4 regions of the Allobrachymonas sp. genome follow, and region 2 is predicted to be linked to each of the others. Evidence: predicted binding sites of a transcription regulator. Region 2 holds the regulator's gene; each other region holds the start of a gene.
The links. The regulator sigma-54, encoded in region 2, starts transcription at its own class of promoters, with help from an activator protein. The targets are predictions, from matches to a motif close to TGGCANGNAANCTGCTTT.
Positions count from the first base shown of each region.

Region 1 (5,350 bases), on a different contig from region 2:
CGGCCACCACGTTGGGATTGCCTTCGGTGGCGCGGCGCAGGGCCTCCATGTCGTTGCGGGGCACGCGGATGAAGCCTTCGACCAGCGGCTCGAAGCCGGCATGCACCTTGGGGTTGCCGGTGGCACTCAGCGTGGCGATGCTGCGACCATGGAAGGCGTTCTCGAACACGACCACTTCGGCCCGGTCGATGCCTTTCTGGTGCCCGTACTTGCGGGCAATCTTGAGGGCGGCCTCGTTGGCTTCCAGACCGGAATTGCAGAAGAAGGCGTTGGTCAGCCCCGACAGACGCACCAGCGCGGAGGCAAGCTGTTCCTGACCGGGCACGTGGTAGTAGTTCGAGCAGTGGATGAGCTTGGCCACCTGGTCCTGCAGGGCGCTCACCAGCTCGGGATGGGCATGGCCCAGGGTGTTGACGGCAATGCCGCCCAGGGCGTCCAGGTATTCTCGCCCCTCGGTGTCCCACACGCGGCAGCCCTTGCCATGCGACATGGCAATCGGCAGGCGGCCATAGGTGTTCATGACATGGGGGGACAGGGAAGACACAGGATCGGACATGGGCGGCTCCATAAAAAAGCATCCGCACAGGCCCGCAAGAGGCGTGTGCGGAAAGAGGGTGTTTTCATTGTAGAACATGCACTCCCGCGATGCAGGGTTCCGTGTCCGGGAGCTGCTGCATGCGGGGGAGGAGGTCAGCGCAATCCGCCTACGTACTGGTGGTCCTCGCCGTCGTCGGCATGGCCCTTGAGACGGTCAAACAGCCCGCGTTTCGGGGCGCGCTGCTCCTGGGGGGCACGCGGCATGAGCTGTTCGAACTTGCCGGCCCATTCGGCCAGTTCGACATCGCCCAGTTCCTGGGCCTTCTGGCGGGAGAAGACAATCATGGCTTCGGCGTAATCGGGGTGGGCCGCCATCCATTCGACGTCGGTCACACGCCCTGTCTTGCGGCGCAGCAGCACGTGCAGGCGGGCGGCGGTGGCGAGGCGTTCGCTGTCGGACATGGTTCAATCTCCTATGCGTTCATGATGGGTCGTGAGGTCGAGACCGTAGTGCTCCTGCCCGGCGCTTACGCGCAGCCCGAAGCCGAACTGCACGATCCAGGTCAGCAGGGCCGTCACGCAGGCGCTGTAGGCCAGGACTGCGCCTGCGCCCATGGCCTGGGTGGCCAGATCGGTGTGCTGCCCGCTGATGGCCGGATCGTTGAAAACGCCGGTGAGCAGCGAGCCTGCGAGCCCGCCGATGCCATGCACGCCAAACACATCGAGCGAATCATCCACGCCCAGCTTGTGCTTGAGCCAGGTCGCGCCCCAGAAGCAGGCCACTCCGCCGATGGCGCCGATGGCTGCAGCCGAGCCGATGCCCACGTAACCCGATGCCGGGGTGATGGCCACCAGCCCGGCAATGGCGCCGGAACTCATGCCCAGCAGGGTGGGGGTTTTCTTGACCAGCCATTCGGCGAGCATCCAGCCGAGCACGCCACAGGCTGCTGCCGTGTGGGTGGCGGCCATGGCCAGCCCCGCGCGTCCGTCCGCAGCCAGCGCAGAGCCGGCATTGAAGCCGAACCAGCCGATCCACAGCAGGCAGGCGCCCGTCATGGTGAGGCCGAGGTTGAAGGGGCGGAAGGGCTCCTTGCCGTACCCTTCGCGGCGGCCCAGGATGGCGGCGATGACCAGCCCCGAAATGCCCGCGTTGATGTGCACCACAGATCCGCCGGCGAAGTCCAGCACGCCGAGCTGGGCGAGCCAGCCACCGGGTTCCCAGACCCAATGCGCCACGGGCGCGTAGACCAGCAGGAACCACAGTCCCATGAGCACGAGCATGGGGCCAAAGCGCATGCGCTCCACGAAGGCGCCGACGATCAGCGCCGTGGTGATGACGCCGAATGCGAGCTGGAACATGCCGTATACCGATTCGGGCACATGGGGGGCGATGTGGCTCACCGCCACCTGGCCGCTGTGCTGGATGAAGTCGAGCCCCGCAAACCAGAAGCGCTCGGTGCCGCCGAGCCAGCCCGAGCCCGGCGTGAAGGCCAGGGAGTAACCCAGCAGCCACCATTCCACCGTCACCAGGGCCGAGATGGCCAGCACGCAGGCCATGGTGTTGAGCACGTTTTTGGTGCGTACCATGCCCCCGTAGAACAGCGCTACGCCAGGAAGTGTCATCAGAAGCACCAATGCGGTGCTTGTCAGCAGCCAGGCCGTGTCTCCCGCGTGGATGTCGGCGACAGGCGCGAGATGGGGATGGGCCGAGGAAGCCTGACTGGCCACCAGAAGCGCGAGACCGGTTGCCCAGGAGCAACAGGTACGGAGATGTGAATGCATGGAGATTCCCCCTGAAAAGACAAATGCGATGCGATGTCGCTGGTATGCGTTCGGGCCCGGGATGGGGGCGAGGTGCCACCGGGGCAGACACACAGGACAACTCGTGGTTGGAAGGTGGAACCGGCCGGGCAGATCGTCCGCGATCGAAAGGACGCAAACGGGGGGCAAAAAGCAAAACCCGTGCCACTCAATAGATTCAAAAGTTTTACATCATTTGAAGCGGGTGCCACCGGAGGGTGAGGACCGGTGCGCAGGCAGGAGCCGCACGGGAGCACGCACGGACTGTGCGAGGGGAGGCCAGGAGGGGGTGCGGGCACGGAATCCGTGGGTGGGCGGAGCCGTTCGGCGACCCCAATGCCGATAGGGATGTTGGGGAAAATCCCGAGAAAATACGTGTACTATTGCGCCCATTGACCACATGAGAGCATTCCGATCATGACCACTGCCGTAGACAACGCAGCTCCTGTCGAGGCCGCTTCTGCCGCTGCAGAAACCGCTTCCAGCGACCCCATCATCTTTACCGAGAGCGCCGCCGCCAAGGTGGCCGATCTGATCGCCGAAGAAGGCAATCCCGAACTCAAGCTGCGCGTTTTCGTGCAGGGTGGAGGCTGCTCTGGCTTCCAGTACGGTTTCACGTTCGACGAGATCGCCAACGACGACGACACCATCATGACGAAGAACGGGGTGTCGCTGCTGATCGATCCCATGAGCTTCCAGTATCTGGTGGGCGCCGAGATCGACTACAAGGAAGACCTCCAGGGAGCGCAGTTCGTGATTCGCAATCCGAACGCCACCACCACCTGCGGCTGCGGTTCGAGCTTCAGCGTGTAAGACACACTCTGGGCAGCCCTGCGCTGCCCTGTTTGGTCCTGCCGTTACGCTCCCTTCGGGGAGCGTTTTTCATGGGCGCAGGGGTGTTGGGTGGGCGTCCGGTGTCGGCGGGAGGCCTGTGGCATCATGGTCAGCCCCATTGGGGCCTGTGCTCTTTCCTCGCTAGTTTTCTGCATGTCTTCCACGTCTCCCGCGTCTCCAGCGTCTTCTTCCTCCGATGCTTCCAGTCGGTCTGTCCCGCCGGCAGGGTTCCCGGCTGACGCCACTGCTGCCGGTGAGACGGAGGCTGTGGCCATGGCCGCTGGCGTGCCTGCCTCAGCGGCGGAGCAGGCCCATCGCAAGCGCATGCTCTGGCTCGTGGCGATTGGGTTTTTCATGCAGACGCTGGATGCCACCATTGTCAACACGGCCCTGCCGGCCATGGCCGATGGTCTGCATGAGAGTCCGCTGCGGATGCAGTCGGTGCTGGTGGCGTATTCGCTGACCATGGCCATGTTCATTCCCCTCTCGGGATGGCTGGCGGACCATCTGGGGACGCGTCGCGTGTTCATGGGGGCGATTCTGGTGTTTGCGGCGGGGTCGCTGGCCTGCGGCATGTCCACGTCGCTGTCGCATCTGGTGATGGCCCGCATCGTGCAGGGAGCGGGCGGAGCCCTGCTGCTGCCGGTGGGGCGTCTTGCGGTGCTGCGAGCCTATCCGCGCGGCGAATTCCTGGCAGCCATGAGCTTCGTTGCCATTCCGGGGCTGATCGGCCCGCTGCTGGGCCCCACGCTCGGGGGCTGGCTCGTGCAGATGGCCTCGTGGCATTGGGTGTTTCTGGTCAATGTGCCGGTGGGGCTGGTGGGGTGGGTGGCAGCCCGGCAGCTGATGCCCGACTTCCGTGGCGTGACGCACCAGCCGCTGGATCTGGCCGGCTACGGGCTCTTGGCCCTGGGCATGGTGCTGGTGTCCCTGTCGGTGGACGGCATGTCCGAGTTCGGCATGCCTTCGGCCATTGCGCTGGTGGGGCTGATCACGGGGCTGGCCTGCATGGTGGCTTACTGGCTGCGGGCGTCGGGGCAGGAGCATCCGCTGTTTTCGCCCATGCTGTTCCGGGTGCCTGCGCTGTCCATCGGGCTCACGGGCAATCTGTTCTCGCGGCTGGGCAGCAGCGCAGTGCCTTTCCTGATTCCGCTGATGCTGCAGCTCAGCCTGGGGTTCACGCCTGCACAGGCCGGCATGATGATGCTGCCGATCGCCGCAGCCGGCATGGCCGTCAAGCGCTTTGCCACCTGGTCGATTACCCGCTATGGCTACCGCAGGGTGCTGGTCATCAACACCATGCTGGTGGGGGGGCTGATTGCCAGCTTTGCGCTGGTGGGGCGTGGCGAACCCATGTGGCTGCTGCTGGTGCATTTCGCCTGCTTCGGGGCCTGCAACTCGCTTCAGTTCACGGCCATGAACACGCTGACGCTGCGTGACCTCGACTCCGCGCAGGCCAGCAGTGGCAACAGTCTGCTGTCGATGGTGCAGATGCTGGCCATCAGCCTCGGGGTGGCGCTGGCCAGCACGGTGCTGGCCGGGTTCACCAACTGGCTCGGAGCGGAAGGGCATGCCGACCGGATGCTGACGGTGTTCCATGCCACCTTCATCTGCATGGGGGGCATGACGTTGGCCTCGGCCTGGATTTTCTGGCAGCTGTCGCCGCAGTCCGCCTGGGTGCGGCGCATGGTGCACGACATCGGTCCGGACTGATCGCGCCCGACTTTCCGCCGGGGGATGTGCTGCGGCTGCAGGGTTGGGGCGCGTACACTGGCGGGACGCCGCCGGATCGGTCCCTGTCCGTGGGGCGGAGACCTGTCCTCGATTCATGCACCTTGGGTCCGTTGTCGCCATGCATTTCCCAAGTCCCCGTACCCTCCTGAAGCTGTCGGCCGCTGCGGCGGTGACCACCATTGTGCTCAAGACGCTGGCCTGGTATGTGACCGGCTCGGTGGGGCTGCTGTCGGATGCCATGGAGTCTTTCGTCAATCTGGCGGGAGCCCTCTTTGCGCTGATGATGGTGTCGCTGGCCGAGCAGCCGGCGGATGCCGGGCATCCGCACGGACACAACAAGGCGGAATATTTCTCTTCCGGCTTCGAGGGCATGCTGATTTTCGGGGCTGCGCTCGGCATTCTGTGGACGTCGGTCGACCGCCTGCTGCACCCTGCGGAGCTGGAG
Region 1 is NZ_JAYRLV010000008.1:107,075-112,424, reverse strand. Features, by position in the region: gene ACE3P9_RS08030 (aspartate aminotransferase family protein) at 1-556, opposite strand, end outside; gene ACE3P9_RS08025 (hypothetical protein) at 691-999, opposite strand; gene ACE3P9_RS08020 (ammonium transporter) at 1,003-2,319, opposite strand; gene erpA (iron-sulfur cluster insertion protein ErpA) at 2,755-3,150, shown strand; gene mdtD (multidrug transporter subunit MdtD) at 3,445-4,884, shown strand; gene ACE3P9_RS08005 (cation diffusion facilitator family transporter) at 5,024-5,350, shown strand, end outside.
Region 1: ACE3P9_RS08020 (ammonium transporter) is a predicted target of sigma-54. The motif match lies at 2,488-2,505, and genes of this name have one in related genera.

Region 2 (5,350 bases):
GTCCACCCCGGGGGCCGTGGTGCTCGCCACGGCGGCCGCCTCGGGGCAGTTCACCATGCCGGAAGCGGTGGGGGCCTTCATGGTCAGCTCCGCGCTCATCACCGTCTGCGGGTTCACGGGCTGGTTCGAGCGGGTCATGAACCGCATTCCCCTGTCGGTGGCGGCGGCCCTGCTCGCCGGAGTGCTGGCGCGGTTTTCCATGCAGGCATTCGCGGCAGCGGGCTCGGCCCCGGTGCTTGTCATCGGCATGCTGCTGGCCTACCTGCTCGGCAAGCGCCTGAGCCCGCGCTATGCGGTGGTGTGGACGCTGGCCGTCGGGGTGGTGCTCGTCGCGCTCGGCGGGCACCTCTCGCTGCACGATCTGCATGCCGACTGGGCGCATCCGGTCTTCACGGCGCCGGTCTTTTCCATGGCAGCCATCACCAGCCTGGCGCTGCCGCTGTTCGTCGTCACCATGGCATCGCAGAACCTGCCGGGCGTGGCAGCCTTTCGTGCCGCCGGGTACGAGCTGCCCACGTCCGTGCTCGTCACCGTCACCGGCATGGTGGGGCTCGCCCTGGCGCCGCTGGGATGCTATGCCATCAATTTCAGCGCCATCACCGCCTCCATCTGCATGGGCGATGAAGCCCATCCCGACCCCGACCGCCGCTACGTCGCCGCCGTGGTGTGGGGGCTGTGGATGCTGCTCATCGGCCTCTTCGGCACCGTGGTCACGGGCCTGCTCATGGCCTTTCCGCACGAGTTCATTGCCGCCATTGCAGGGCTTGCGCTCCTCTCGACCATTGCCAGCAGCCTCGTGACTGCGCTCGACGTGACGCGCCACCGCGATGTGGCCGTCATCACTTTTCTCGTCACCCTCAGCGGGGTGGAGGTGGCTGGCGTGGGTTCGGCCTTCTGGGGCGTGGTGGCCGGGGTGGTGGCGCTCCTGGTGCAGGACTACATGCCCCGCCGCCGCATCTGAACGGCTCTTCGGCCCGGCCCGCGCGGGAGGCATCCGGCATCGCTACAATGGACCATACGTCCAACGAGCAAGAATCGTGCCGAACATGAAACCGTTGTCCTCCGCCTTGCCGGCCCTCGCGCTGGCTGTCGCCTGCCTGGGTCTGGTGCAGACCGCCCACGCCGAGCTGGCCGACCGCGCCAAGCCCCTCAACATCGAGGCCGACGCCATGCGCTACGACGATGCGCACAAGATCACCACCTTCACAGGGCGGGTCGTGGCCACCAAGGGCACCATTGTGCTGCGTGCCGACAAGGTCGAGGTGCGCCAGGATCCGCAGGGCAACCAGTTCATGTACGCCGAAGGCAGCGCGGGCCACCAGGCCTTCATGCGCCAGAAGCGCGAGGGACTCAACGAGTACATCGAGGGCGAGGCCAACCGCATCGAGCGGGACGACAGAACCCAGATCGCGCGCCTCACCGGCAACGCCCGCATGCGCCGCCTCGTGGGCACCCAGCTCGCCGACGAAGTCCGTGGCGACACCATCGTCTACAACGACCTCACCGAGGTCTACAACGTGGCCGGCGGCCCCTCCACCGGCGCCGGGGGCGCTGCCGCAGGGGCCGTGCCGGCCGGCCGGGTGCGCGCCGTCATCAATCCCGTGGGGCAGAGCGGCGGCAAATCCGCCCTGCCCATGCCCGCCACCCGGGCCGCCAGCAAGGGGGCGCGCGCCGCGTCGGCTCCCGTCACCACCCTGCGCTCCAGCGCCACCATCGGAGGCCGCCCATGAGCGATGCCGCTCCCGTATCTGCCCCGGCCGCCGACCTCCGCTGCGAGGGCGGCAGCCAGGGCCGTCCGCCTGCCGACGGCAGCGAACTGTGCGTGCGCCATCTCCAGAAGGCCTATGGCCGCCGCCGCGTCGTCAAGGACGTGTCCCTGAGCGTGCGCAAGGGCGAAGTCGTGGGCCTGCTCGGCCCCAACGGAGCCGGCAAGACCACATCCTTCTACATGATCGTCGGCCTCATCCGGGCCGACGGCGGCGCCATCTCCATCGATGGCCAGCCCGTCGAGGACCTGCCCATCCACCGCCGCTCACGCATGGGCCTGAGCTACCTGCCGCAGGAAGCCTCCATCTTCCGCAAGCTCAACGTCGAGGACAACATCCGCGCCGTGCTGGAGCTCCAGGTCGATGCCCACGGTAAGCCGCTCGACCGCGCCACCATCGACACCCAGCTCGATGCCCTGCTCGCCGACCTGCACATCACCCACCTGCGCGACACCCCCGCGCTCGCACTCTCCGGGGGCGAGCGCCGCCGGGTCGAAATCGCCCGTGCCCTTGCCAGCCAGCCGCGCTTCATCCTGCTCGACGAGCCCTTCGCCGGCATCGACCCCATCGCCGTCATCGAAATCCAGAAGATCATCGCCTTCCTCAAGGCGCGCGGCATCGGCGTGCTCATCACCGACCATAACGTGCGCGAAACCCTGGGCATCTGCGACCACGCCTACATCATCAGCGAAGGGGCCGTGCTCGCCTCGGGCACGCCCGAGCAGATCGTCTCCAACGCCGAAGTGCGCCGTGTCTACCTCGGCGAACACTTCCGCATGTGAGCGGACTCCGTCCATGAGCCGCTTCCCGCTGTACCTTCCGAAGCCGCCCTCCGTGCCATGAAAGCAGGACTGCAGCTGCGCACTGCGCAGAACCTCTCCCTCACGCCGCAACTCCAGCAGTCCATCCGCCTGCTGCAGATCTCCACGCTCGACATGCAGCAGGAGATCGACCAGATGCTGGCCGACAACCCCTTCCTGGAGCAGGACACCAGCGCCGAGGACGCGGCAGCCTCCGAGTCAGAGCCCGACGCTGCTGGCCACGCATCCGGCGATGTCGATGCCACCACCGGCCCCAGCGCAGAGGCAGGCAGTGACGACGGCATGGGCGCCACAGCCGAAGGCGGCTACGACGACCCCGAAGGCGCCGACGCCCCCGACACCAGCGAAGTCCTCTCCAGCGACGCCCCCGACCACACCGACCTCGCCAACGCCCAGACCGACGACTGGAGCGCCGGCTCCACCCGCGACGACAGCCCTGCCACCTCGGGCGACGACGAAGTCCTCTCCAGCAGCAGCGATGGTGACGACGACTGGGACAGCCTGCGCGTGAGCAGCGCCGGCAGCAGCCATGACGACGACGAGGACGAGCCCTCCGCCATCGAGCGCGCCGGCTGCCACGAAAGCCTGCAGGACTGCCTGCACCGCCAGGCCCTGGCCCTGCGCCTCGATACCAGCGAACAGGCCGCGCTGTACTTCCTCATCGAATCCCTCGACGACGACGGTTACCTCGAAGACACCCTCGGCGAACTCGCCCAGAGCCTGCAGGAGCGCAACCCCACCGGCGACCCCGAACGCGACGCCGAGGAGCACGCCGAACTCCTCCACCACCTCACCATGGCCCTGCGCCTGCTTCAGTCGCTCGACCCCGTCGGCGTCGGCGCGCGCGACCTGGCCGAATGCCTGCAGCTCCAGCTGCGTGCCCTCGACATCCCCGACGCCGACACCCCCCGCCTGCTCGCGCGCGAAGTCGCCCTCGACGTCTGCCGCCAGCCGCTCGACTACCTTGCCCGGCGCGACGTGCGCGGCCTCGGCAAGCTGCTGCCCTATTCGGCCGCGCACCTGCGCAGCGCCATGCAGCTCATCGCCACCCTCGAACCCAAGCCCGGCCGCGCCTTTGCCCAGACCGAGCGCAACATCGTCATCCCCGACGTGCTCGTGCGCGCCAACCAGGGCCGCGACGCCGCCAGCCGCCCCTGGAGCGTGCAGCTCAACCCCGCCGTCATGCCCCGCGTGCGCGTGCAGGAGATGTACGCCAGCGCCCTGCGCCACCACAAGGGCGAAGGCATCCAGGCCCTGCAGCAGCGCCTGCAGGAAGCCCGCTGGATGGTCAAGAGCATCCAGCAGCGCTTCGACACCATCCTGCGCGTGAGCACCGCCATCGTCGAGCGCCAGCACCGCTTCTTCGAGCAGGGCGTACTGGCCATGGAACCCCTCGTCCTGCGCGAAATCGCCGACGAACTCGGCCTGCACGAATCCACCGTCAGCCGCGTCACCAGCGCCAAATACATGAGCACCCCCTGGGGCACCTTCGAGCTCAAGTACTTCTTCGCCTCGGGCCTCGCCAGCGAAGACGGCAGCACCACCAGCAGCACCGCCGTGCGCGCCATGATCGGGAAACTCATCGCCGACGAACCCCCCGCCAAGCCCCTCAGCGACAACCGCCTCTGCGAACTCCTCCAGGAACGCGGCGTCCAGTGCGCCCGCCGCACCGTAGCCAAATACCGCGAAGCCCTGCGCATCCCCCCAGCCCATCTGCGCAAGGTGCTGGGGTAGGGAGGCGTCGCATCTGCATGGAACGGGGTGTGGAATGGGGTGCCCCAAAGCCATCAGGCCCAGGCGCCCGGCGCTGCAGCGCATGGCCATCCGACTCTCGCGCCAGAGGGCGACCAGACCAGATCGCTGCCCCTGTGCGCGGCAAGGGCCACCAGCCCCTCCTGCGCGATGCCCTTGAAAGAGCCCTCCACGGTGAACTCCCGGACTGCCTGAAGGATGAGTCGTGTATATCGGGGAGCACATGCGGGAACACATGGTCCCCGCAGAACATTCATCCACTCACTTCGCCACTCTCACCATCACCGCTGCAAAAACCTCCCGTCGCCGGGCAGCCGGAGCGGCAGCACCCCCTGTGCAGGCACGTCCTGCCTGCTCGCTGACACCACCTGTCAGGGACGCTTTCTATACTCGGTGCACCCGTCCCCCCATCCATGCCTCGCCACCGAACCAGAGAGGCGCCTTGGCCCGGAGCAGAGGGACAGACACTCTCAGGGAGCACGACTCATGGCAGACAACGAGCAACTGGCCCGCCGCCTCGGCATCATGCTGGAGCGGCTCTACCAGCGGCAGGCGCTCGACCGGCAGATCCTCGCCGTCGAATTCGGCGTCACCGAGCGCACCATCTACCGCGACCTCCAGCGCCTCGGCGACATCATCCGCCTGCGCGAAGACGGCCTCTACGAGCTGGCCCCCGGCTTTGGCTGCCGCATCGAGCCCCGCCACCTGCAGGCACTCGTCACGCTGCTCGGCTCCGACGGCCTGTTCCCCGAGCACGGCACCCGGTTCCTGCTCCCCCTGCTCGACGGAGACCGCGCCCGCAGCTACCTGGTCAAGGGCCCAGCCTACGAGCACGAGCGCGCCAGCAACCGCGCCTTCCAGACCCTCGACGACGCCATCCGTGACCGCCTGCAGTGCCACATCGTCTACGCAGACAAGGCCCGCACCATTGCCCCCTACCGCCTCGTCAACCAGCACGGCATCTGGTACCTGGTGGCCATGGATGCCGGTGTGCTCAAAACCTTCACCCTG
Region 2 is NZ_JAYRLV010000002.1:96,746-102,095, reverse strand. Features, by position in the region: gene ACE3P9_RS02970 (benzoate/H(+) symporter BenE family transporter) at 1-961, shown strand, start outside; gene lptA (lipopolysaccharide transport periplasmic protein LptA) at 1,047-1,730, shown strand; gene lptB (LPS export ABC transporter ATP-binding protein) at 1,727-2,548, shown strand; gene rpoN (RNA polymerase factor sigma-54) at 2,606-4,321, shown strand; gene ACE3P9_RS02950 (helix-turn-helix transcriptional regulator) at 4,826-5,350, shown strand, end outside.

Region 3 (5,350 bases), on a different contig from region 2:
GCTGGATGAACACGATCACCAGCACCAGCACCGCGATCTTGGCCAGCACGGCGCCCCAGTACGGCTCGATGAGCTTCGAGAGAATGCCCAGCCCCAGCGCTCCCGTCACGGTGCCCGCGAGCTGGCCCACGCCGCCTAGCACCACGGTCATGAAGGAGTCGATGATGTAGGCCTTGCCCATGTCGGGCACCACACTCGCCCCCACCTGACTCAGCGCCACACCGCCCAGCCCGGCAATGCCGGCCCCGAAGGCGAAGGCGTAGCGGTCGATCTTGGGCACCCGCACCCCCACGCAGCCGGCCATGGTCCGGTTCTGGGTCACGGCCCGCACGAACAGCCCCAGCCGCGTGCGGTTGATCACCAGCCACGCCAGCACCAGCACCATCGCCGAGAACACGATGATGGCGATCCGGTTGTAGGGCAGCACCAGATTGGGCAGCACCTGCCAGCCGCCCGAGAGCCAGCGCGGGTTGGCCACCTCCACGTTCTGCGCTCCGAAGATCGTGCGCACGGCCTGAATCAGCAGCAGGCTCACCCCGAAGGTCGCCAGCAGGGTCTCCAGCGGCCGGTTGTAGAGGTGCCGCAGCACCACCCACTCGATCACCACCCCCACCAGCGCCGCGGCCACAAAGGCCACCGGCAGTGCCGCCAGCACGTAGTAATCCATGGCCCCGGGAAAATGCAGGCGGAACATGCCCTGCACCCAGTAGGTCGCATAGGCACCGATCATCAGGAACTCGCCATGCGCCATGTTGATCACGCCCATCAGCCCATAGGTGATGGCCAGCCCCAGCGCCGCCAGCAGCAGAATGCTCGCTGCCGACACCCCCTGAAAGAGGTTGCCCAGCACCTCGCCCGTGCGCTGCTTGCTGTGGATGTCCTGCAGCGCCTGCCTGGCCGCCGCCGCCAGCTCGGGGTTGTCGGTTTGCCGCGCCAGCGGCTCCAGCAGTGCCGGTGCCTGCGGATTCTGCCCCTTGCCCAGCAGGGTCACGGCCTTGATCTGCAGGGTGCGGTCGCTGCCCTTGAGGGCGCTGAGCGCCCAGATGGTTTCGAGCCGGGTCTTGAGCTCGGCATCCTTCTCCTGCTGCAGCGCCTGATCGAGCAAAGGCAGCAGCTTGGGATCGGGCGAATCCGCCAATGCCCCGATCGCCTTGGCCCGCACCGCGCGGTCCGCATCCAGCAGCTGCAGCGAGGCCATGACGCCCTCCACCTTGCTGCGCAGGGCATTGTTGAGCAGCACGCCCTGGGCATCGTTGCCCGGATCGGCCGCGGCCTGCCCCGTGGCCGCATCGACATAGGCCTTGCCATCCTGAATCAGGAGCCGGTGCGAGGCTCCGGCCACATAGACCGCATCGTTCTGCAGGGCCTGCAGCAGCTTGCGCGCCGCCGCATCGTGCGGGGCAGCCTGCAGCAGCGCATCGAGTGCCGCAGACTTGGCATCGAAATCGTCACTGGCCAGGGGCGCCAGCGTCGCCTGCGACAGCGGCCCCGCCGCTGCCGCATGGGGGGCAGAGGCCGGCGTTGCGGGCGCGGAGGCTGCCGCCGGTGCCGACGCGTCCTGCGCAGCGGCACTGCCTGCAGCCCCGAGCCACACACAGGCGGCCACCAGGGGAGCTATCAGTCGAAGTTTCATGAGGTCGATCCCAAAAACGATGCGGGTGCCCAGCACCCGCATCGCCACACCCGTGAAGACTCCCCTGCCCGATGAGCACGGGCCTCTCTCGCCAGAAGGTCAGGGGAGGATGGGAGCAGACGCACCGCCTTGCCCTGTGGGGCACGGCGGCTGTCCTGCTGCTCCGATCAGGCAGACACCTTGTCGGGCTTGCCTTCGTTGCCGGGGATGTAGGGGCTCCACGGCTGCGCACGGATGGTCTTGGGCGTCTTGAAGACCACGTTGAACTGGCCGTCGGGACGGATCTCGCCGATCATCACCGGCTTGTAGAGGTGGTGGTTGTCGCCCATCTCCAGCGTATAGCCGCTCGGTGCGTCGACCTTCTGGCCGTACATGGCCTTGCGCACGGCATCGACATCGGTGGACTTGGCCTTTTCGACCGCAGCCTTCCACATGCGCATGCCCACCACGGTGGCTTCCATCGGGTCGTTGGTCACGCGCTTGGTGCCGCCGGGCAGGTTCTTCTCGGCCACGTAGTCGAACCACTGTTTCTTGAATGCTTCATTGACCGGATTCTTGACCGACATGAAGTAGTTCCACGCAGCCAGATGGCCCACGAGCGGCTTGGTATCGACGCCGCGCAGTTCCTCTTCGCCCACGCTGAAGGCCACCACCGGCACATCGGTCGCCTTGAGGCCGGCATTGCCCAGTTCCTTGTAGAAAGGCACGTTGGAATCGCCGTTGATGGTCGACACCACCGCCGTCTTGCCGCCCTGAGAGAATTTCTTGATATTGGCCACGATGGTCTGGTAATCGGAATGGCCAAAGGGGGTATACACCTCCTCGATATCGGTATCCTTCACGCCCTTGCTGTGCAGGAAGGCACGCAGAATCTTGTTGGTGGTGCGGGGATACACATAATCGGTTCCCAGCAGGAAAAAGCGCTTGCAGGAGCCGCCTTCCTTGCCCATGAGATATTCCACTGCCGGAATGGCCTGCTGGTTCGGCGCAGCTCCGGTATAGAACACGTTCTTGCTCATTTCCTCTCCCTCGTACTGCACGGGGTAGAAGAGCAGGCCATTGAGCTCCTCGAACACCGGCAGCACCGACTTGCGGGACACCGACGTCCAGCAGCCGAACACTGCGGCCACCTTGTCCTTGGTCAGCAGCTGGCGGGCCTTTTCGGCAAACAGCGGCCAGTTGGAGGCGGGATCGACCACCACCGGCTCGATCTTGCGCCCCATGACGCCGCCCGCCTTGTTGATCGCCTCGATTTCCATCAGGGCTGCATCGTGCAGCGACGTTTCGGAAATGGCCATGGTGCCCGACAGGGAGTGCAGAATGCCCACCTTGATCGTGGAACCATCCCCAGCGGCGCTGGCTGCCGCACTGGCTCCGGCTGTCGCGCTGGCTGCAGCGCTGGAACCCGCTTCGGGCGCGGAAGTCTTGTTGCAGCCCGCGAGCCCCAGAGACAGCAGGGAGCCGGAACCGGCAGCCAGGGACAGTGCAAAGTCACGACGTTTCATAGGAGCAAGCCTTTCATGCAAGGGATGGTTGAAGGATATGTGTCCAAATGCATGAAACGTGCCAAATCACTTTTACCTACACAGGCTGACAATTTGCCTTCATTTTGAAAGAGGTATTTTTATTGAATCTCTCTTTTGCGCCACATAGCGGTGCATTTTGTGCGCCAAGATGCTGCGCCGCACCAAAAAAGAGGCTTCCACACTTTACAGCGCCATAGATAATCGCCGTACTGGCGCATATGCCCATACAGAAAAATAAAGATGCATTTTTCAATTGCCTTTATCAGACTCTTCCCATGCGCCCTGCTTCGCTGGCTCGCCGGCGTGCTGCTGGCCGGCCTGGCGCTTGCCTGCCATGCACAGGGGCTGCATGTGGGAGCTCCGCTGCCGCCGGTGGAAGCCGTCCTCCCCAGTGGCACCCTGATGCGGCTGCCTGAACCCGGCAAGGTCACGCTGCTGCATTTCTGGGCCTCGTGGTGCGCTCCCTGCCGCGAGGAGCTGCCCATCCTGCAGGCCTACTACGCACGGCATCACGGACAGGGGCTGGAGATGCTCGCCATCAACCTCGACGATCCGCGCGAGACCATGGCAGCCCGCCGCATGCTGCGCGGGCTGAGTTTTCCGGCGGCCTGGCAGGCACAGGCCCGCTTCCAGTCCCTGGGGCGCATTCCGCGCCTGCCCGCCACCCACATCATCGACCGTCAGGGCATCGTGCGCCGCAACGGCAACGTCGGCTCCGCCACGCTGGACATGGCCGCGCTCGAAGCCCTGGTCACCCCGCTGCTGACCGCGCCCTGAAGCTGAAAGGCTTGCCCGCGCCCCGTGCGGAGTCCAAGGCCCCGCCTATCGCTCTTTGCTGGCCACTCTCTGGCTGCTTCCCGCAGAGCCTCCTGTGGCAACGGCCGTCTGGGGAGCAAGGGCAGCCTCCGCTGCTGCCGCCGATACCGCTGCTGGCGCAGATGCGGGCGCGGGTGAATGTGCAGCCACCCATGCGTCATACCCTCCCTGCAGGGGACGTGCATGGGGATAGCCCGCCTCACGCAGCCGATGGGCCGCTTCCACGGCACCCGCATCCTCGGGGCAGGCGCAGAGCGTGACGATCTCCGCCTCTCGCGGCCATCCGGCCACGGCACGTTCCAGATGGTCCTGATCCGCCACCACGGCCCCGGGCACAACGCCAGTGGCCTGGATCATGAGGGGCCCCCGCAGGTCGAGCAGGAGCGGCGGGGTGGGCATTTTCATCGCAGCGATGAGCTCATCCGGGGTGATGTGCGGCACGGCGCACAGGCGGTGAAACCGGTATTTCTGCCACAGTTTCCAGCCCAGCCAGAGCGCGGCGATCGCCAGCACGAACCACAGCAGTCCCCCCGTGCGGGCACTGAGCAGGGCAATGACCTGGCGTACCTGGTCATGCATCAGCCACCCCGCACACAGCGCAAGCCCGGCCCACAGGGCCGCACCGCAGGCGGCAGCAAGCACAAAGCTCGACAGCGGCATGCGCAGCGCTCCCGCGATGGGCGGCGCCACGGTGGAAAATCCCGGCACGAACTTCGCCACTACCAGCGATTTCACGCCCCAGCGCATGAAGCGGTGTTCGGTCTGGTTGACGCAGGAGCCGGGATTGATCGAGAGTTTGCACAGCCCCGAGAGAACGCGATAGCCAAACACCCGCCCTGCCCCATACCAGACCCAGTCGGCCAGTACCGAGGCGCAGATGGCCGCAACGAGCATGCCCGCCATTTGAGACGGTGCCACCACCAGGCTGCCTGCAAGCAGCAGGGTCGGAACGGCAGGAACCGGCAACCCGATCTGCTGCAGCAGCACGTTCAGGAAGACGACATAGGCGGCATGCCGGTGCAGGGCATCGATGAGGGCGGCAACGTCCATGAAGGGCTATGGGAGTCAGGCAACGGGCGCCTGCAGGCGGCGGCTCCAGCCAGCGAGTGCCTGCATCTGGGTGGCAACGAGCGCGGTGAGGCGTTCGTCGATCAGGCGTCCTTCGGCATCGAACGCGCCGGTGAAGGCATTGGCGAACACCTCGGGCTTGTTGAGGGGGTGCAGATCGAGGTAGACGCACACCTGGCGCAGATGGTACTGGGCCCGCGATGTGCCCATGCCCCCTCCAGCACCCAGAATGGCCACGGCCTTGCCTGCGAGCAGGGCATTGTCCGGCTCCCGCGAGGCCCAGTCGAGGATGTTCTTGAGCGCGGGC
Region 3 is NZ_JAYRLV010000007.1:54,426-59,775, forward strand. Features, by position in the region: gene urtB (urea ABC transporter permease subunit UrtB) at 1-1,633, opposite strand, end outside; gene urtA (urea ABC transporter substrate-binding protein) at 1,801-3,138, opposite strand; gene ACE3P9_RS07230 (TlpA family protein disulfide reductase) at 3,400-3,936, shown strand; gene ACE3P9_RS07235 (VTT domain-containing protein) at 3,982-5,025, opposite strand; gene ACE3P9_RS07240 (NADPH-dependent FMN reductase) at 5,041-5,350, opposite strand, start outside.
Region 3: urtA (urea ABC transporter substrate-binding protein) is a predicted target of sigma-54. The motif match lies at 3,185-3,202, and genes of this name have one in related genera.

Region 4 (5,350 bases), on a different contig from region 2:
GGCCTGCACCACGTCCGGGCAGTTGTGGCAGGACAGGCTCATGTACACCTTGAAGTCGTAGGTGCCGGGTAGCGCACGGATCTTCTCGATCGTGCCGGGTTCCACCTTGGGCGGGTGGCCACCGGTCCACAGCAGCGCCAGCACCAGCGAGGTGAATTCGTGGCCCAGAGGAATGGCGGCGAACGTGAGGTGCTGTTCGCCGTCCTGCCGGGTCAGGGTGAACGAGGGGCGGTGGGTGGCCGTGCCGTCGAGCCACAGCGTGATGCGGTCGCTCATGCCGGCGATTTCCGTCAGTAGTTCGCGCATCCGGCGCGAGCCGTCGTCCGTGCCGAGCGAGGCGGTCAGGGTGATGGGGCGGCGCAGAAGGGTCAGATATTGACGCAGCTGGGCAGCGAGGTCCTGTTCAAGCATGATGTGCTCCTTCATGGGGAAGGGCCGGGGCCCTTCGGATGGCAGGGGAGATGCGGACGAACCCGGCACACGGCCGGGCCATGGACGCATCCGTGGAAGTAACGGGCATGAAAAAGGCCTGCTCACACTCCTTGCTGGAGGCAAACCGAATACTGCCGGGCCTCCGGGGAGGTGCCCATGCGTGTTTTCAGCAGGAGTGTGAGCAGGCCCTTGTCCCGGACCGGCGGCGCCGCCAGCCTGGGAAAGGGAGTCCGGCCCGGCGGCCTGCGCCGCATGCAGTGCGCGCGGCGCAGGATGCCGGTGCCGGCAGGCGAGATCAGATCTTGCCGACCAGGTCCAGGGACGGGGTCAGGGTCTTGTCGCCTTCCTTCCACTTGGCCGGGCAGACTTCGCCGGGGTGGTTGGCCACGTACTGGGCAGCCTTGACCTTGCGCAGCATTTCGCTGGCGTCACGGCCGATGCCGTTGTCATGGATTTCGCACAGCTTGATCTGGCCTTCGGGGTTGATCAGGAAGGAGCCGCGCAGAGCCAGGCCTTCTTCCTCGATCATCACGCCGAAGTTGCGGGTGATGGTGCCGGTGGGATCGCCGAGCATGACGTACTGCACCTTCTTGATGGCTTCGGAGGTGTCGTGCCATGCCTTGTGGGTGAAGTGGGTGTCGGTGGAGCAGGAGTAGACCTCGACGCCCAGCTTCTGGAACTCGGCATAGTGGTCGGCCAGGTCTTCCAGCTCGGTCGGGCACACGAAGGTGAAGTCGGCCGGGTAGAACACGAGGAGGGACCACTTGCCCTTGAGGGTTTCATGGGTCACTTCGAAGAAGTCCTTGCCAGCCTGGAAAGCCTGGGTCTTGAACGGCAGTACGGTGGTGTTGATGAGGGACATGGTTTCTCCTTGTTCAGGGTTGCAAAACGGATGAAGGGTCACGGAAGAGACCGTGCGCCACCCAGTGTGGCGCCGGCACCCTGCCGTAGTGTGACAGACCGTGTGTCCACGTGTCTGCCGCATGGGTTCCATGATAGCGGGGGCAGCGCGCAAGTCCATTTCTATTAATCTAATGGATCAATAGGTAAAGGCTATTCAGGCGCATGGAAGGTGGTGGGTGCGGTTCGAACGGAAGATCAGGCCGGAGGAGGGAGAGGCGTGGTCGAGGCTTCGAGCGCCTTGAGGCGCCGGTACAGCGTGCGCTCGCTGATGCCCAGGGCGCGGGCCAGCTCGGTGCGGCGTCCGCGATGGGCATGCAGCGCCTGCACCAGCGCCTCTTCCTCGATGGCGCGCAGGCTGCGTGGCGGCGTGCCGGGGGCCAGAACGGGCGGTGCAGATGCGGGCAGGGCACCCGGCAGGGGCAGGGCTGCGTTGCCGAGGGGGCTGGGCTGGGGGGCGTCGGCGAGCAGGGCCTGCTGCAGAATGGCCGCCTCGATGGCATCTGCCTCTGTGAGCAGGGTGGCGCGTTCGAGCACGTTGCGCAGTTCGCGCACATTGCCCGGCCAGGGCTGGAGCTGGAGCAGGGCCATGGCCTGCGGGGTCAGGGAGAGCGGGCGCAGGGGAGCAATGCGCACGAGCAGCGAGCGGGCGATGAGCGGAATGTCCTCGGCGCGCTCGCGCAGCGGAGGCAGCCGGATCGGGAACGTGGCAAGCCGGTAGTAGAGGTCTTCGCGAAAGGTGCCGGCGGCCACCATGTCGCGCAGGTTGCGGTGGGTGGCTGCCACCACCCGCACGTCCACATGGCGCAGATCGGTGCTGCCCACGCGGCGATAGGTGCCGGCTTCGAGCAGACGCAGGAGCTTGACCTGCATGCCCAGCGGGATGTCGCCCACCTCATCGAGAAACAGCGTGCCGCCGTTGGCGGCTTCCACCAGACCGGGCTTGGCATGGGAGGCCCCCGTGAAGGCGCCTTTCTCGTGCCCGAACAGCTCGGACTCGAACAGGCTCTCGGCCAGGCTGGCGCAGTCGACCACCACGATGGGCTGCGTCTGGCGATGGCTGGCGGCATGGATCGCGTGGGCTACCCCTTCCTTGCCCGTGCCCGATTCTCCCCGCAGCAGCACGCTGGCCTGCGACGGGGCCACGCGGGCCACCAGGTCGAGCATGTGCCGGAAGGCAGAGGATTCGCCCACCAGCGTGTGCTGGCCTGCCTGTCCCTGCGAGACGGGCAGGGTTTCCATCTTCTCGACGAAGAAGTGCAGCGCGCCCGAAGCGTCATGCAGGGGAACCAGCTCGATGCGCACATAGACCTTGCCATGAGGCGTATGGTGCAGGTGCAGCACCTGCTCGCGCTGGCGCGAGATGCGGGCCTGTGCGAGCGGGCAGGTCTCGCTGGCCTGGTCGCAGGGCATGGGGGAGTGGTGGGAGGCCTCATGGCAGCGCCGCCCGACCAGGGGCTTGCCGTCGCCGTACTGCCGGCGGTAGGCCGCATTGGCCGCCACGATGGTGTAGTGCCGGTCGCACACGATGTGTGGCTCGGGCATGCTTTCGAGATAGGCGATCAGGTTGTTGGGAATCTGCATGGAGCGTAATGGAGCACGGAAGGCGCCAGGGCCGGAGAAGGGGGTGTCGAGTGTCCCGCTGCCCGGAGAGCCGTTTTCCCCCAAGGGGGAGCGGCGGCTGGCAAGGTGATGACAGCAGCAGGGGCATTGCCTTGCATTCTTGCTGCTGTGCGCCATCTTGGCAAGATGGCTGCCAGATTGGCCGGAATTGACCGTCAATCTGTTTCATTCCTCCTTGTTTCTTGCTCCAAGTCATTGATTGGCATGTGTTTTGCAAACTGGCACGGAGTTTGTTAAGGTCTTCGTCATGTTCATGCCCCGAACCCGTCTCATGCGCCATCTCACGGTGGTGATCGTCGTCAAGATCCTTCTGCTGACGGCCTTGTGGTGGGTGTTTTTTCGGGATGCGCAGGCTCCGGTGGACAGCGAGCGCGTGGCAGAGCATTTCACCCAGTCCACCTCGACATCAGGAGCTTCGCAGTGATAACTGATCAACTGGTTGATCTCTCACGGCTGCAGTTCGCGGCCACAGCGCTCTACCACTTCCTGTTCGTGCCCCTGACGCTGGGCATGGTCTGGATGCTGGTGATCATGGAAAGCGTCTACGTGATGACCGGCAAGGTCATCTGGAAGGACATGACCCGCTACTGGGGCAAGCTTTTCGGCATCAACTTTGCCCTGGGCGTGACCACGGGCATCACCATGGAGTTCCAGTTCGGCACGAACTGGGCCTACTACTCCCACTATGTGGGCGACATCTTCGGGGCACCGCTGGCCATCGAGGGGCTCATGGCGTTCTTCCTGGAGTCCACCTTCATCGGGCTGTTCTTCTTCGGGTGGGATCGCCTGAGCCGTCCCAAGCACCTGATGGTGACCGTGCTGCTGGCGCTGGGCACCAACCTCTCGGCGCTGTGGATTCTGGTGGCCAACGGCTGGATGCAGAACCCGGTGGGCTCGGCGTTCAACTGGCAGACCATGCGCATGGAAATGACGAGTTTCTGGGAGCTGGTGTTCAACCCGGATGCCCAGGCCAAGTTCGTGCACACGGTCTCTGCCGGCTATGTGACCGGCGCCATGTTCGTGCTGGCCATTTCCTCGTGGTATCTGCTGCGGGGACGCAATGTGGAGTTCGCCAAGCGCAGCTTCCGCGTGGCGGCCGCCTTCGGGCTGGCGTCTGTGTGCTCGGTGATCGTGCTGGGTGACGAGTCCGGCTACATGGTCAGCGAGGCCCAGAAGACCAAGATGGCTGCCATCGAGGCCATGTGGAATACCGAGCCCGCCCCGGCTGGTCTGAAGCTGATTGCCGGCATCAACGAAGCCGAGCAGAAGAACGACTGGGAAGTGGAGCTGCCCTGGGTGATGGGCATCATCGGCACCCGTTCGCTCGACAAGACCATCCCGGGCATCCACGAGATCAAGGCGCAGAACCGCGAGCGCATCGTGAGCGGCATCCAGGCCGTGCAGGCGCTCGAAGCCCTGCGGCGTGACCGCAACGACGTCCAGGCTGCTGCGACCTTCAAGGCCCACCAGGCCGATCTGGGCTTCGGTCTGCTGCTCAAGAAGTACACCGCCGACGTGACCCAGGCCACCCCGGCCATGATCCAGCAGGCGGTGGATGACACCGTGCCGCACGTCACTCCCATGTTCTGGAGCTTCCGCATCATGGTGGCGCTGGGCTTCACCATGCTGGTGCTGTTCGCGCTGGCCTTCTGGCAGACGCTCAAGGGCCGCTTCACCGAGAAGCGCTGGCTGCTGCGTGCCGCCATCGTGTGCCTGCCCATGCCCTGGATCTCGATCGAGCTGGGCTGGCTGGTGGCCGAGTACGGCCGGCAGCCGTGGACGATCTATGGCGTGCTGCCCACGCACCTGTCGGTGTCGGCGCTCTCCGTGCAGAGCCTGTATGGCTCGCTCGCCGGGTTCCTGGGCTTCTATACGGTGCTCCTGATCGTGGAGATGTATCTGATGGTCAAGTTCGTGCGCTGGGGCCCCGGCAGTCTCGGTACGGGCCGCTATGACAACGAGGTCGCGCACGGCTGAGCGCCGCCCGCATCCAAGAGGAATACGAGGAGCAAACACAAATGCTGGACTATCCAACCCTCAAGATCATCTGGTGGCTGCTGGTGGGCGTGCTGCTGGTCGGCTTTGCCGTCATGGACGGCCATGACATGGGCGTGGGCACGCTGCTGCCCTTCGTCGGCAAGGGCGACGACGAGCGCCGCGTGGTCATCAACACCGTCGGCCCGCACTGGGACGGCAATCAGGTGTGGTTCATCACCGGAGGCGGCGCCATCTTTGCGGCCTGGCCGCTGGTGTACGCCACGGCCTTCTCGGGCTTCTACTGGGCCATGATGGCGGTGCTCTGGGCGCTGTTCTTCCGGCCGGTGGGCTTCGACTACCGCAGCAAGATCCAGAACGCCACCTGGCGCAACACCTGGGACTGGGGCCTGTTCATCGG
Region 4 is NZ_JAYRLV010000003.1:41,441-46,790, reverse strand. Features, by position in the region: gene ahpF (alkyl hydroperoxide reductase subunit F) at 1-411, opposite strand, end outside; gene ahpC (alkyl hydroperoxide reductase subunit C) at 728-1,294, opposite strand; gene ACE3P9_RS04070 (sigma-54 interaction domain-containing protein) at 1,531-2,916, opposite strand; gene cydP (cytochrome oxidase putative small subunit CydP) at 3,203-3,379, shown strand; gene ACE3P9_RS04060 (cytochrome ubiquinol oxidase subunit I) at 3,376-4,932, shown strand; gene cydB (cytochrome d ubiquinol oxidase subunit II) at 4,974-5,350, shown strand, end outside.
Region 4: cydP (cytochrome oxidase putative small subunit CydP) is a predicted target of sigma-54. The motif match lies at 3,156-3,173, and genes of this name have one in related genera.